Linked DNA regions of Ancylobacter polymorphus. The protein of the gene in region 1 interacts with the protein of each later gene in a pairwise test. Links are inferred from orthologs where the notes say so. Each region holds a gene or a part of one and is shown on either strand. Other genes may lie near its edges. The genes, in order: K9D25_RS10655, K9D25_RS02355 and grxD.

What was found.
Region 2: the proteins of K9D25_RS10655 (region 1) and K9D25_RS02355 interact in binary tests that used the Escherichia coli proteins (3 or more experiments, as listed by UniProt). The link is inferred for Ancylobacter polymorphus from one-to-one orthologs.
Region 3: the proteins of K9D25_RS10655 (region 1) and grxD interact in binary tests that used the Escherichia coli proteins (3 or more experiments, as listed by UniProt). The link is inferred for Ancylobacter polymorphus from one-to-one orthologs.

The regions. Positions count from the first base shown.
Region 1 is NZ_CP083239.1:2,260,971-2,265,367, reverse strand. Bases 1-2,983 are described here. They hold K9D25_RS10655 (BolA family protein), read right to left. Parts: upstream 1,654-2,983; coding sequence 1,348-1,653; downstream 1-1,347. Other genes in these bases: cobS (cobaltochelatase subunit CobS), read left to right, coding at 2,561-2,983; K9D25_RS10650 (J domain-containing protein), read left to right, coding at 1,890-2,510; K9D25_RS10660 (hypothetical protein), read right to left, coding at 535-1,068; K9D25_RS10665 (HlyC/CorC family transporter), read left to right, coding at 1-506. Also shown: more of cobS, read left to right, coding at 2,984-3,547; cobaltochelatase subunit CobT, read left to right, coding at 3,649-4,397. UniProt on the Escherichia coli protein: Transcriptional regulator that plays an important role in general stress response. Has many effects on cell morphology, cell growth and cell division. Acts by regulating the transcription of many genes, including dacA (PBP-5), dacC (PBP-6), ampC and mreB.
Region 2 is NZ_CP083239.1:513,856-518,268, forward strand. Bases 1,031-4,029 are described here. They hold K9D25_RS02355 (ABC transporter permease), read left to right. Parts: upstream 1,031-1,928; coding sequence 1,929-3,131; downstream 3,132-4,029. Other genes in these bases: osmF (glycine betaine ABC transporter substrate-binding protein OsmF), read left to right, coding at 1,031-1,932; K9D25_RS02360 (ABC transporter ATP-binding protein), read left to right, coding at 3,128-4,029. Outside these bases: K9D25_RS02340 (TIGR03885 family FMN-dependent LLM class oxidoreductase), read right to left, coding at 1-474; K9D25_RS02345 (cysteine rich repeat-containing protein), read left to right, coding at 683-910; more of osmF, read left to right, coding at 1,009-1,030; more of K9D25_RS02360, read left to right, coding at 4,030-4,063; K9D25_RS02365 (ABC transporter permease), read left to right, coding at 4,060-4,413.
Region 3 is NZ_CP083239.1:2,959,131-2,963,481, forward strand. What follows is about bases 1,415-4,351. They hold grxD (Grx4 family monothiol glutaredoxin), read right to left. Parts: upstream 3,084-4,351; coding sequence 2,745-3,083; downstream 1,415-2,744. Other genes in these bases: K9D25_RS13915 (alpha/beta hydrolase), read right to left, coding at 1,471-2,562; K9D25_RS13925 (BolA family protein), read right to left, coding at 3,156-3,389; purL (phosphoribosylformylglycinamidine synthase subunit PurL), read right to left, coding at 3,403-4,351. Outside these bases: K9D25_RS13905 (lytic murein transglycosylase), read left to right, coding at 1-547; rpsD (30S ribosomal protein S4), read left to right, coding at 794-1,411. UniProt on the Escherichia coli protein: Monothiol glutaredoxin involved in the biogenesis of iron-sulfur clusters.

The DNA.
Region 1 (4,397 bases):
TGCTGCGCGAATTGATGGCGCTCGGCAACGACACGTCCAAGCTCGACATCGAGAAAATCGCCCGCGCGCCGTGGTTCGTGCCCGACGTGACCTCGCTGCCGGACCAGCTCAAGGCGTTCCGGCGCCGCAAGCAGCATTTCGCCCTCGTGGTCGACGAGTATGGCGAGGTGATGGGTCTGGTGACCCTTGAGGACATTCTGGAAGAGATCGTCGGCGATATCTCCGACGAGCATGACCGCGCCTTCACCGGCGCCCGCCGCAACCCGGACGGCTCGGTCAGCGTCGAGGGCTCCGTGCCGATCCGCGATCTCAACCGCGCCATGGGCTGGCACCTGCCGGACGAGGAGGCGACGACCCTCGCCGGCCTCGTCATCCACGAGGCCCGCATCATCCCCGAGCCGGGGCAGGCCTTCATGTTCCACGGCTTCCGCTTTCAGGTGATGCGCAAGCAGCGCAACCGCATCACCCTTCTGCGCGTGGCCCCGCTGCGGCGGACGCAGGGGTAATCCCTCCGCCGCCGAGCGGGATCGCGGGTCAGCCCTGTGCGCCCCGCTTGGCGTCTCTCTTCGCCTGCGCGGCCTTGGTCCGCTGCGACACGCGGCCGACCTTCCCGGGATGAACGGCGGAGCGCCGGCGTCGGCTCGCGATAACCTCCATGCCCTCATCCGCCCGCGCCGCGCCGGGAGGCGGGCTGACGAAATTCTCCCGGCGCATCGCCAGCGCCTTTTTGGCGATCTCGGCCTGGCTTGGACGGGCGGCGAGTTCGGCCCGGCGCTCGATCTCGCGGTTGAGACGCTTTACCGCCGCCGCGAACACCTGCTTGCGGCGGCTCGGCCGCTCATGCGTGCCGGGAAAGCTGCCGCCGCGCGGTTCCGCCTTGCCGCGGGAGATGCGCCGCTTCTCCCAGGCAAGGGTGCGCTCCTTTGCGTGCAGGTCGCGCAGACGCTTGCGGGTCGATGAGAGATCGTCGTCGGATACGTCGTAGATTTCAGGATGATGAGTGAGGCGAACGACCTCATATTCGTCGCGGCTGATCAGGCTGCGCTCGGCACGACCCGCAATCGACATGAATATCTCCTCCATACACCAAAACAATTTGCGAAGCCGGAGGCCGTGCCCGACCGATCTACAGTGCGGGCGGCGGACACAACCATGGTTCCATTGGGCATATGGAAGAGACGAACGGGAAATCAAGAAAATGAACGCAGAGACGGCGCCCATGGGCGCTACGTTGCGCCGAAAACGTTAGGTAAACGCCATCGGAGACAGGCCTTACGCCGCTCTGGAAAAACGTCGCCGGCTCCCCATATCGGCGGAGCTTTCCTCTCCGGCGCGATGATCCGGCCGCTACTCGCCCGGTGCCTTGGCTTCGATGGCGAGGGCGTGCAGGCCACGCGCCAGTTCGTCCGCCAGCAGGCCGTTCACCAGACGATGCCGCGCCAGCCGGCTCTGGCCGGCAAAGGCCTGCGCGACAATACGCACGCGAAGATGCGTGAGCTGACCGGGACGATGACCGCCATGACCTTCATGCCGATGACTCTCATCCTCGAGTTCGAGAACGCTGGGCGAGAGTTCGGCCAGCGCCGCCCGCACGCGGGCCAGCCTCTGGGAGATCGCATCGTCGGTCGGCAGCGGGGGAACGGGCGTGCTCATGCCCGATGCGGTACGCCCGCCGCCTAGCCGCGTCAACAGCCCGGCGCGGCATCCGCCGACCCGATTGCACCGCAATCGCGGCGCACACTTGGCGGTTCTGCACCGTATAAGGCGCGGGACCGCATCGTTCCCGCCGCGTCATGGGGCCTCTGCCGCCTCGGAATGATGCGGTGGGGGCGGTGACGAACCCGCGGTTTCTTGTATACCTGCTCCAGCAACAGCATAATCGTCGGACCATGAAGCTCGACTCCCCCCTCTTCGATCGCATCCGGGTGAAGCCCGACCGTGATCGCCGCCTGAAGGCGGAAGGCCCTACCTGCGAATGGGAGGGCTGCTGCAATGCCGCGACTCACCGGGCGCCCAAGGGCCGGCAGATGGAAGGACAGTTCTGGCGCTTCTGCTTCGAGCACACACGCGCCTACAACCAGTCGTATAATTATTTCGCCGGCATGGGCGATGACGCCGTCGCCGCCTATCAGAAGGATGCCGCCACCGGCCATCGCCCGACCTGGAAGATGGGCTCGCGCGGCGCGGCCGGCCGCGCGGCCGAGCACGCCAAGCGCCATTCGACGGAGAATATCGGCGATCCCTTCGGCATGTTCGGTGAGGTCGGCGGCCGGGCGCGACCGGAGCCCGAGGCCCCGCGCGAAAGCCGGATGATCCGCAATGCCGAGCGCCGCGCCTTCGAATCCCTCGGCGTGGAGATTTCCGCCACGCCGGAGGAGATCAAGGCCCGCTTCAAGGTGCTGGTGAAGAAATACCATCCCGACGCCAATGGCGGCGATATTTCAACCGAGGACCGTCTGCGCGACGTGATCCAGTCCTATAATCATCTCAAGAACGCGGGCTTCTGCTAGGGAAGCGCGTGCCAGACCAGCCCGCGCGCATGCGCGGCAACGGAGGAAGAATGACCGCCCCGCTCACGCAAGCGCCCGCGCTGCCGGACATGAAGGTCTCTGTTCGTCAGGTGTTCGGCATCGACGTCGATCTCGAAGTGCCGGCCTACGCCGAACCGGACGCCTATGTCCCGGAGATCGACCCGGACTATCTGTTCGACCGCCCGACCACGCTCGCCATCCTCGCCGGCTTCGCCCATAACCGCCGCGTGATGGTCACGGGCTATCACGGCACCGGCAAGTCGAGCCATATCGAGCAGGTCGCCGCCCGGCTCAACTGGCCTTGCGTGCGCGTGAACCTCGACAGCCACATCAGCCGTATCGACCTGATCGGCAAGGACGCCATCGTGGTGAAGGAGGGCCTTCAGGTCACCGAGTTCCGCGACGGCATCCTGCCCTGGGCCTACCAGAACAATGTCGCGCTGGTGTTCGACGAATATGACGCCGGCCGCCCGGACGTGATGTTCGTCATTCAGCGCGTGCTGGAATCCGCCGGCCGCCTGACGCTGCTCGACCAGAACCGCGTCATCCGTCCGCACGGCGCCTTCCGCCTGTTCGCCACCGCCAACACGATCGGCCTCGGCGACACCACCGGCCTCTATCACGGCACGCAGCAGATCAACCAGGCGCAGATGGACCGCTGGTCCATCGTCACCACGCTGAACTATCTGGCCCATGACAAGGAAGTCGACATCGTCGTCTCCAAGGCCAAGAACCTGCAGACGCCGGAAGGCCGCGACACCGCCGCGCGCATGGTGCGCCTCGCCGACCTCACCCGCCAGGCCTTCATCAATGGCGACCTGTCGACGGTGATGAGCCCGCGCACCGTCATCACCTGGGGCGAGAATGCCGAGATCTTCCAGGATCTCGCCTTCTCCTTCCGCGTGACCTTCCTCAACAAGTGCGACGAGCTGGAGCGCCCGCTGGTGGCGGAGTTCTACCAGCGCTGCTTCGGCAAGGAACTGACCGAGTCCGCGGTCAACGTCGTCCTGTCCTGAGCGACACGCGCCCTCTCCCCGCCGGGGAGAGGGGCACCGCCCCGGCCTTTCGGGGCGCCCTCCCGCAAGGGAGCCGTGATGCCAACCTCCAAGGCAAGCCCATGTCCACGTCGAACCGCACCACCCGCACGCCGCCCAAGGAAGCCCCGACCGAGCCGCTCAAGCGCGCCGTCACCGGCTGCCTGCGCGCCATTGCGGGCAATCGCGAGATCGACGTGACCTTCGGCGCGGAAAAGCCCGGCTATGCCGATGGCCGCGCGCGGCTGCCGGAGCCGGCCCGCCGCATGTCGAAGCACGACGCCGCCATCATGCGCGGCCATGCCGATTCCATGGCGCTGCGCATGGCCTGCCACGACCCGAAGATCCACCAGCGCCTGGTGCCGATGGGCGAGCAGGCCCGCGCCGCCTTCGAGGCGGCCGAACAGACGCGCTGCGAATCCGTCGGCGCGCTGCGCATGGACGGCGTGGCGCTGAACCTCTCCGCCATGCTGGAGGACCGCTACCAGAAGGCCAATTTCGCCAATCTCGCCGACCGCTCGGACGCGCCGCTGGAACACGCGCTCTCGCTGATCCTGCGCGAGCGCATGACCGGCATGGCACCGCCCGCCGCTGCGCGCGAAATGGTCAATCTCTGGCGCGGCTTCATCGAGGAGCACGGTTCCGCCGCCCTCGATGAGCTGGCCGGCGCCGCCGAGAACCAGGCCCGCTTCGCCGAGGCGATGCGCGACCTGCTGTCCTCGCTCGGCATGGGCGAGGACATCGCCCCCTTCGACGAGAACAACGACCCCTCCACCGAGACCGACGACAGCCGCGACGACGACAACGGCAAGGGCAGCGACAGCGAGGAAGA
Region 2 (4,413 bases), 1.7 Mb from region 1 along the record:
CACATCGATCAGCCCGCCGCGCCGGCTCACCGTTTCGCCGGCGAACAAGGCGCGCATGATCTCCACCGACTCGCGCAGCCGCGCGTCCCGCTCCGCCTTGGCCGGCCAGCGCTGGCCGGTCACGCGCTCGTTCAACGCCTCGCCGGAGCCGAGCGCCATCCAGAACCGCTCGGGAAACATCTCTGCCAGCGTCGCCGCCGCCTGGGCGGTGAGCGCGGGGTGGTAGCGGCGGCCGATTGGCGTCGTCACCACGCCGAAGGAGAGCGAGGTGGTGGCCAGCGCGGCGCCGAGCCAGCTCCAGGCAAAGCCGGAATGCGGCTGGCGCGCGCTCCACGGGGCGAAATGGTCCGAGCACATGGCGGCGTCGAAACCCGCCTGTTCGGCGGCGCGGACGCAGCCGAGAAGATCGCTCGGCGCGAACTGCTCATGCGAGGCGTGGTAGCCGAGGCGAAGGCGGGCGGGCGCGTCGGTCATGGAAACGATCCGGAAGGGCGGGAGAGTGCACGGCGCGGCGCACGGGGTCGGGGGAGAACGCCTCAGCCGGCCAAGTGTTTCCTTCCGCAGTGCCGGGCGGCCCGCGCGGGCGCGCGATGCCGCCAATTTCGCCATTCAATGCGGCGCGCTTCCGCTCTACACTCAAGCCGATCGCGCAAGACGATCAAACCAGGGAAGGGAGCCCCCCATGCGCGCCATTAGTCTCGCCACGTCGCTGCTCATCGCCCTTGCCGCCGGCACCGCCGCGCAGGCGCAGGCGCCGCAGAACGATCTCGCCAAATACTGCCAGGCGGACATCAAGCGCCTGTGCCCGACCGTGCAGCCGGGTGGCGGCCGGGTGATGAAGTGCCTCAAGGCGCATACCAAGGAAATGTCGGTGGGCTGCGCGCAGGCGCTGCAGAAGATGAAGAGCTGAGCGCTTTGCAGCGCGGCCCTCGCCGCAGGGGTGGAACTATCGTGCCCGCGCCGGCTTTTGTCGGCAGCATCTCGACACCAGTCACAGCGGGGGATTTCATGGTCACATCCATCAGCCGGCGCGGCCTTCTGGCGACTTTCGCGGCGGCGTCACTCCTGGAGGGCACCGCCGCCCGCGCCGCCGCGCCGGTCGTGGTCGCGTCCAAGATCGACACGGAAGGCGCGGTGCTCGGCAACATCATCGCGCTGGTGCTGGAACATGCCGGCATTCCGGTGACCCGGCGGCTTCAGCTCGGCCCCACCAAGATCGTGCGCACCGCGCTGCTGGCGGGGGAGATCGACCTCTATCCCGAATATACCGGCAATGCCGGCTTCTTCTTCGCCATGGCGGACGACCCGCTGTGGAAGAACGCCACCGCCGCCTATGAGAAGGCCCGCGATCTCGACGCCGCCAACGGCCTTGTCTGGCTCGCCCCGGCGCCGGCGGACAACACCTGGGGCATCGCCGTGCGCGGCGATGTCGCGGCGCGCGAAAAACTGGCGACGCTGGACGATTTCGCCCGCTGGACCAGGGACGGCAAGGTGAAGCTCGCCGCCTCGGCTGAATTCGTGGAAAGCGCGGCGGCGCTGCCCGCCTTCCAGCAGGCTTATGGCTTCAAGCTGTCGGGCGACCAACTGCTGGTGCTCTCGGGCGGCGACACCGCCGCCACCATCAAGGCGGCGGCGGAAGGCACCTCCGGCGTCAATGCCGCCATGGTCTATGGCACGGACGGCGCCATCGCCGCGCTCGATCTCAAGGTGATGGCCGACACCAAGCAGGTGCAGCCGGTGTATCAGCCGGCGCCGGTGATCCGCAAAGGCGTGCTCGACGCCCATCCGGAGATCGCCGCCAAGCTCGCGCCGGCCTTTGCCGGCCTCACCCTGCCGACGCTGCAGCAGCTGAACGCGCAGGTGCAGCTCGAAGGCCGTGACGCCCGCGCCGTCGCCGAAGCCTATCTGAAGGCGCAGGGGCTGCTCGGGTGAGACGCCTCGCCGGCCGCGTGCCGGCGTCCCTGTCGCGCCCGGCGGCCGGGGTCGAGGCCCTGCCCCTGCTGCTCGCCGCCGTCGCGCTGGTGGCGCTGCTCGCGTGCGGCTTCGTCGTGGTGGCGCCCAACCGGCTGCTGTCGGGAGCCCCGCTGCCGCTGTGGGACGCTGTGGGGATGGGCCCGAGCCTTGCCGTGCTGATGTTGCTCGCGGGGATCGCCGCGCTGGCGCTGCGCCCCACCCTTCCCGCCCAGCCGGCCCTGCTCGGCCTGTGCGCCGGCGCGCTGATGCTGGCGGCGCTGGCGCTGGCGGGGCAGGCGGCGGGGGAACAGGCCGTCGCCGCCGGGCCGCTCACCCGCGTGTCGCTCGGCACCGGCTTCTGGGTCGTGTTCACGGCGGGGCTGCTGCTGCTCGCCGACAGCGCCGAGCGGGCGCCGGGCCGTGCCGGCAAGGCCGCGCCGCCGCTCGCCACGCTGGCCGGAATCGCCGCGCTGCTCGCCAGCGGCACCCTCGCCCCACTCTCGCTTGCGCGCGAATATGCGGTGCGCCAGCAGGCCTATCTCGACGAGGTGGTGCGCCATCTCCAGCTCACCGGGGCGGGGCTGGCACTCGCCCTCCTCGCCGGCGGGGCAATCGGGCTGATGGCCTATCGCCGGCCGGGTCGCGCCGCGCCGGTGTTCGCCGTGCTCAACATCGTGCAGACCATCCCCTCGCTCGCACTCTTCGCCCTCCTCATCGGTCCCATCGTCCTCCTCATCGAACTGGTGCCGGGCCTGCGCCAGCTCGGCATTTCCGGCATCGGGGCGACCCCGGCCATCCTCGCGCTGGGGCTCTACGGCCTGCTCCCGGTCGCGCGCGGCGTCCATGCCGGGCTCTCCAGCGTCCCGCCGGATGTGGTGGAGGCCGCGCGCGGCATGGGCATGACGCCGGCGCAGATCGTGCGTAACACGTTGATTCCGCTTGCCTTGCCGACGCTGCTGCAGACGCTGCGCCTCACTTTGGTGCAGCTCATCGGCCTCGCCGTGCTGGCGGCGCTGATCGGCGCCGGCGGGTTAGGAACGTTTATTTTTCAAGGACTTGGACAGACGGCGGCCGATCTCGTGCTGCTGGGCGCGCTCTCGGCCATCGCCCTCGCGCTGATCGCCGATACCGCTTTGCGCGGCGTCGCACTTTTCCTCGTGCGGAGGCCGCAGCGATGATCCGATTCGAGAGCGTTTCCAAGCGCTTCGGCGCGGTGCCCGCCGTGGATGAGGTGTCGCTCAACGTCCCGCGCGGCACGCTCTGCGCGCTGGTCGGCACGTCCGGTTCCGGCAAGTCGACCCTGCTGCGCCTCGCCAACCGGCTGCTGGAGGCGGATGCCGGGCGCATCCTCGTCGACGGCACCGACATCGCCACCCTCCCCCCGGTCGCGCTGCGCCGGCGCATGGGTTATGTCATTCAGTCCGTTGGACTTTTCCCGCATTGGACCGTGGCGCGCAACGTCGCCACCGTGCCGACGCTCCTCGGCTGGCCGGCGGCGCGGATCCGGGCAAGAGTGGCCGAACTGCTCGACCTCGTCGGCCTCCCACCCGAGCACCATGCCCAACGTTACCCGGACGAACTGTCCGGCGGCCAGCAGCAGCGCGTCGGCGTCGCCCGCGCACTGGCCGGCGATCCCGAAGTGTTGCTGATGGACGAGCCGTTCGGCGCCGTCGACCCGCCGACGCGGCGCGGTCTCCAGGACAGCCTCCGCGACATACAGCGACGCACCGGCACCACCATCCTGCTCGTCACCCATGATGTAGAAGAAGCGATCCGCCTCGGCGGCACGCTCGCCGTGCTGCACCAGGGACGCCTGTTGCAGAGGGGCACCCCGGCACAGGTGCTGGCCCACCCCGCGAGCGAGGCGGTGGCGCGCTTCTTCGGCGGGCCGCTGCTGGGGCTGAACCGGCTCAAAGCGCTGTGCGTCGGCGACCGCGCCGTTTTCACCCCCTCGGCGTCACCGATAGACGCCGCGCCGATCACCGCCGAGGCGACACTGGAAGAGGCCCTGGCCCGCATGGTGGCGGAAGGCCGCGCGCAGCTGCCGGTCCGCCGCTCAAGCGATGGGCAGCCCGGCGTGCTCACCCTTGCCGATCTGGTTCGGCCATGAAGCTCCGGCGCGCGACGGGGGCGGCGGCGTGGATCGCCCGCCGGCCGGTGCTGTGGGTCGGAGCGGCGTTCCTTGCCCTCACCTTTGGCATGGACGCGCTGGCGCCGCATCTCGGCTTTCTGTTTCCGCCGGGCACACGTCTCGTCTACAGCCGCGCCAGCTTCCCTGAACTCGTCGCCGCGCATGCAATTCTGACCGGCGCGGCGAGCCTCGTCGCCATCACGCTCGGTGTCGCCGCCGCGCTGTTCGCCACCCGGCCGATGGGCCGCGCCTATGCGGGAACGCTGGACCGGCTCGGCGCGCTGGCCCAGACATTTCCGCCAGTCGCCGTGCTGGCGCTTGCCGTGCCG
Region 3 (4,351 bases), 700 kb from region 1 along the record:
CTCGCTCTACCTCATCAAGCGCGGCAAATATCAGCGCGGCCTGCCCTGGGGTTTCGAGGTGCGCATGGACGGCGTGCCGGAAAAATACGCCGATGCCAAGGCCTGGCGCACGGTGGAGGAGTGGGCCAAGCTCGGCGTCACCCCGGCCGGCGGCGGGCGCTTCGACCTACCCAAGGCAAGGGCGCGGCTGTGGGCGCCGGTGGGGCCGGAAGGGCCGTGCTTCCTGCTGACGCAGAATTTCTATGCCGTGCGCAGCTACAACCCTTCGATGAACTACGCGCTCGCCGTCTGCCATCTCGGCGACCGGGTGCTGGGCGGCGATCCCTTCATCACACCCTTCCCCGGCGGCGAGCGGGCGCTGACCCTGGCGGAAATCCAGGAAGTGCAGCGGCGGCTGACGCGGGCGGGATTCGACACCGGCGGCGCCGATGGCCGCGTCGGCAACATGACCATGCGCGCGGTGGCCGATTTCCAGCGCAAGATGGGCGTGGAGCCCGATGGCTACGCCAGCCTTGAGGTGCTGGCGGCGCTACGCGGGGGACGGTAAGCGCGTTCATCGCGTGCTCCGGTCTCTTTCGCGCCGTCCGGATGACGGAAGGACGACAGGAACTTGACCTTCCGCCCTTTTGTGCCTATGCACCCGGCCAAGCGCGGGGCTGGAAACGGCCCCGCGTGGTGTTTCACGCACCCGTGGGCCTTTCCGGCGCGTTCGGAAAGATCCTGTCGGCTCCCGAAACGGGGGTAGAGGAGGGGGCGCGATCCAAACCGCAACGATATGCGAGAGGACCTGCGCATGAGCAAGCGCGTTTCGGCCAAGCACAAGCTTGACCGCCGTATGGGCGAAAACATCTGGGGCCGCCCGAAGAGCCCCATCAACAAGCGTGAATATGGCCCCGGCCAGCATGGCCAGCGCCGCAAGGGCAAGCTGTCCGACTTCGGCGTGCAGCTGCGCGCCAAGCAGAAGCTGAAGGGCTATTACGGCTCGATCGGCGAGAAGCAGTTCTATTCGGTCTATGTCGAGGCCTCGCGCCTCAAGGGCGACACCGGCGCCAACCTGATCGGCCTGCTCGAGCGCCGTCTCGACGCGGTGATCTACCGCGCCAAGTTCGTCCCGACCGTGTTCGCCGCCCGCCAGTTCGTCAGCCACGGCCACATCAAGGTCAATGGCCGCCGCGTCAACGTCCCGTCCTACCAGGTGAAGGTCGGCGACGTGATCGAGGTGAAGGAAGCCTCCAAGCAGCTCGTGCTGGTGCTGGAAGCCGTCGCCTCCGGCGAGCGCGACACCCCGGACTATCTCGAAGTCGATCACTCCAAGATGACGGCCAAGTTCGTCCGCATCCCGGAGCTCAACGAGGTGCCCTATCCGGTCGTGATGGAGCCGAACCTCGTGGTCGAATATTATTCGCGCTGATCCTTCCCCGGATCGCGAGACACGGAAAAGCCGCCCGGTGGGGCGGCTTTTTTGTTGGGTCAGGTGGCGGGTTCGATGCGGTACAGCCGCCCCGGCCGTATGGGCTTGCGCCCTGCAATCTCGTCCGGCGCCCGGCCGGCGATGACCTGCCGGACATCGGCTATGACCTCCGGGCGCAGCCGGTAGTACTGGTGGCGACCATGCTTCCATTCGGCGGTTTCGCTGACGGCGGCGCAATCGATGCCGTAGATATTGCTGTCGAGCCCGTCGACGATGCGCGGCCCCCAACTGCCGAGCCGGTCCGGGTTGAGCTTGGTGGTGTCGCTGATCAGCAGCGCCAGGTCACGCTTGCTGTGATAGACGTGCACCGCGTCGGCGAGTTGCGGCAGCAGCCCGAGCTTGTGCTTGTGCTCCAACGCATCGGCGTCCTCGTCGGCAGCCATCAGGAAGGCGTTGGTGAAAATCTTGGGCAGCCGCGCACCGCTGATCAGCGTGCGCAGCGAGAGCAAGGCATGGCGCAACGCCCAGTTCCCCATGCTGTGTGCCACAAGGTGCAGGCATTGCTCGCACGGCTCCGCCTGGGTGGCGATGTCCTGCTTGCGCAGTTCCATCAGGTAATCCAGCAGCCGACGCAAGCTGCGAGCGATTGCCTTGCCTGACGATTCGGCATCATCGCGATCGCTGAAATATTTCCATTTGTGAGCGGTCTCGCCATTCTGGCCGAAGCCGAGCCCATCGCCGCCATCGGCTGGCCAACTGAAGGCGAAGACGAGCGGCTCCTTGTCGCCGTCCAGCCAGAGATCGTGCAGCTGTGCCGCGCGCTGGATGGCGGTTTGGAAGCTCGAATTGAAGCCGTGGATATAGACGATCACGTTGCGCTTTTGCGCCCGGGATTTGCGGGTGAGCTCGTCGAAGATCGCATGCGATCCCAGCAGTTCCTCCCCGCCGCGTGTGGCGGCCGGTGCTTCGGGCGCAACATGGACGGAGTTGATGACGAAGCCGTCGTCCGGTGCATGGATCTGGTCGGCCACCTTCGTCACTTCGGCGAAGCCAACCCGATATATCGCGGGACCCTCCGCGTTGTAGCGGTCCCCGAATGGCGGCGAGCGATCCTCGATGTGGCGCCGATTCGTCGCAAAATAGATGCGCATGGCCTTGCCCCCTCATCAAGGTACCATTAACGCATCAAAGAGACACAACCTCAAGTAAAAACATGCAGCTTATGCGGGTGTCATCCGGCGCTGTGATGCGGCGCCCACTCTGCCGGCGCCAGCAAAAAAGCCGCCCGGTGGGGCGGCTTTTCAGAAACGCGATCGTTCCGTCCCGAACCGTCTTAGGCCGTCGCCTTGCCCATGACCGGGACGCCCTTCTCTTCCAGCAGCGTCTGCAGCTCGCCGGACTGGTACATCTCGCGGACGATGTCGCAGCCGCCGATGAACTCGCCCTTGACGAAGACCTGCGGAATGGTCGGCCAGGAGGTGTACGCCTTGATGCCGTTGCGGATCTCGTCGGAGTCGAGGACGTTGATGCCCTTATAGTCGACGCCGAGCAGGGCGAAGACCTGCGCCACCTGGCCGGAGAAGCCGCACATCGGGAATTGCGGCGTGCCCTTCATGAAGACGACGACGTCGTTGCTCTTCACCTGGCCGTCGATGAAATCGTGAATGCTCATCACATTGCCTTTCGCCCTTGCGGGCCTCGCGAGATGGTGTCGTGGCGGCGCGGCTCAGCGCGCCGGCCGCCTTCAGTCGGGTACATTGGTCTGAAGCGCGAGGGCGTGCAACACGCCGCCCATCTGGCCCTTCAGCGTCGCATAGACCATCTGATGCTGCTGCACCCGGCTCTTGCCGCGAAAGCTCTCGGCCACCACCGTCGCGGCATAGTGATTGCCGTCGCCGGCGAGATCGCGGATCTCCACCGAGGCGTCCGGCAGCCCTTCCTTGATGAGGCGCTCGATTTCCGCCGCTTCCATCGCCATCAGACAGGCTCCCTCACATCAAGCCCGCGCCCATATAGATGGGCAGCCAGGCCTCGTGCCGCTCGCGCAGCGCGTCCACTACAATTGGGCGCTCGCCCGCAATATTCAATCGGTCGCCGCCCGTGGTGCCGAGCTTGGCGAGCGGGATGCCGGCCACCTCCGCCCGGCGCGCGACCAGCGCCTTGGCGCTTCCCTCGACGGTGACGATGTAGCGGGCCTGATCCTCGCCGAACCAGAAGGCGAAGGGGTTCATGTCAGGCGGCGGCGCGGCGAGGGTGGCACCGATGCCGGAGGCCAGCGCCATTTCCGCCAGCGCCACCAGCAGGCCACCATCGGACACGTCGTGCACGGCGGTGACGAGCCCGTCAGCGATCAGCGCGCGCACCAGATCGCCGGTGCGGCGTTCCAGATCGAGATCGACCGGCGGCGGGGCGCCGTCCTCGCGGTCGAGGATTTCCGACAGGAAGGCGGACTGGCCGAGCCAGCCGGTGGTGGCGCCGAGAACGAGGATGGTTTCGCCGCCGGCCTTGAAATCCAGCGTCGCCATCTTCTCGATGTCGTCGAGCAGGCCGACGCCGCCAATGGTCGGGGTCGGCAGGATGCCGCGGCCATTGGTTTCGTTGTAGAGGCTGACATTGCCGGACACGACGGGGAAGTCGAGCGCCAGCGCCGCCGCGCCGATGCCGCGAAGGCAGCCGACCAGCTGGCCCATGATCTCCGGCTTTTCCGGATTGCCGAAATTGAGGTTGTCGGTCAGCGCCAGCGGTTTGGCGCCGACGGCGGTGATGTTGCGCCAGGCTTCCGCCACCGCCTGCTTGCCGCCCTCGAACGGGTCGGCCTCGCAATAGCGCGGGGTCACGTCGCAGCTCATGGCCAGCGCCTTGGGCCCGTTCTCCACCCGCACCACCGCCGCGTCGCCGCCCGGGCGCTGCGCGGTGTTGTTGAGGATGAGATAGTCGTAC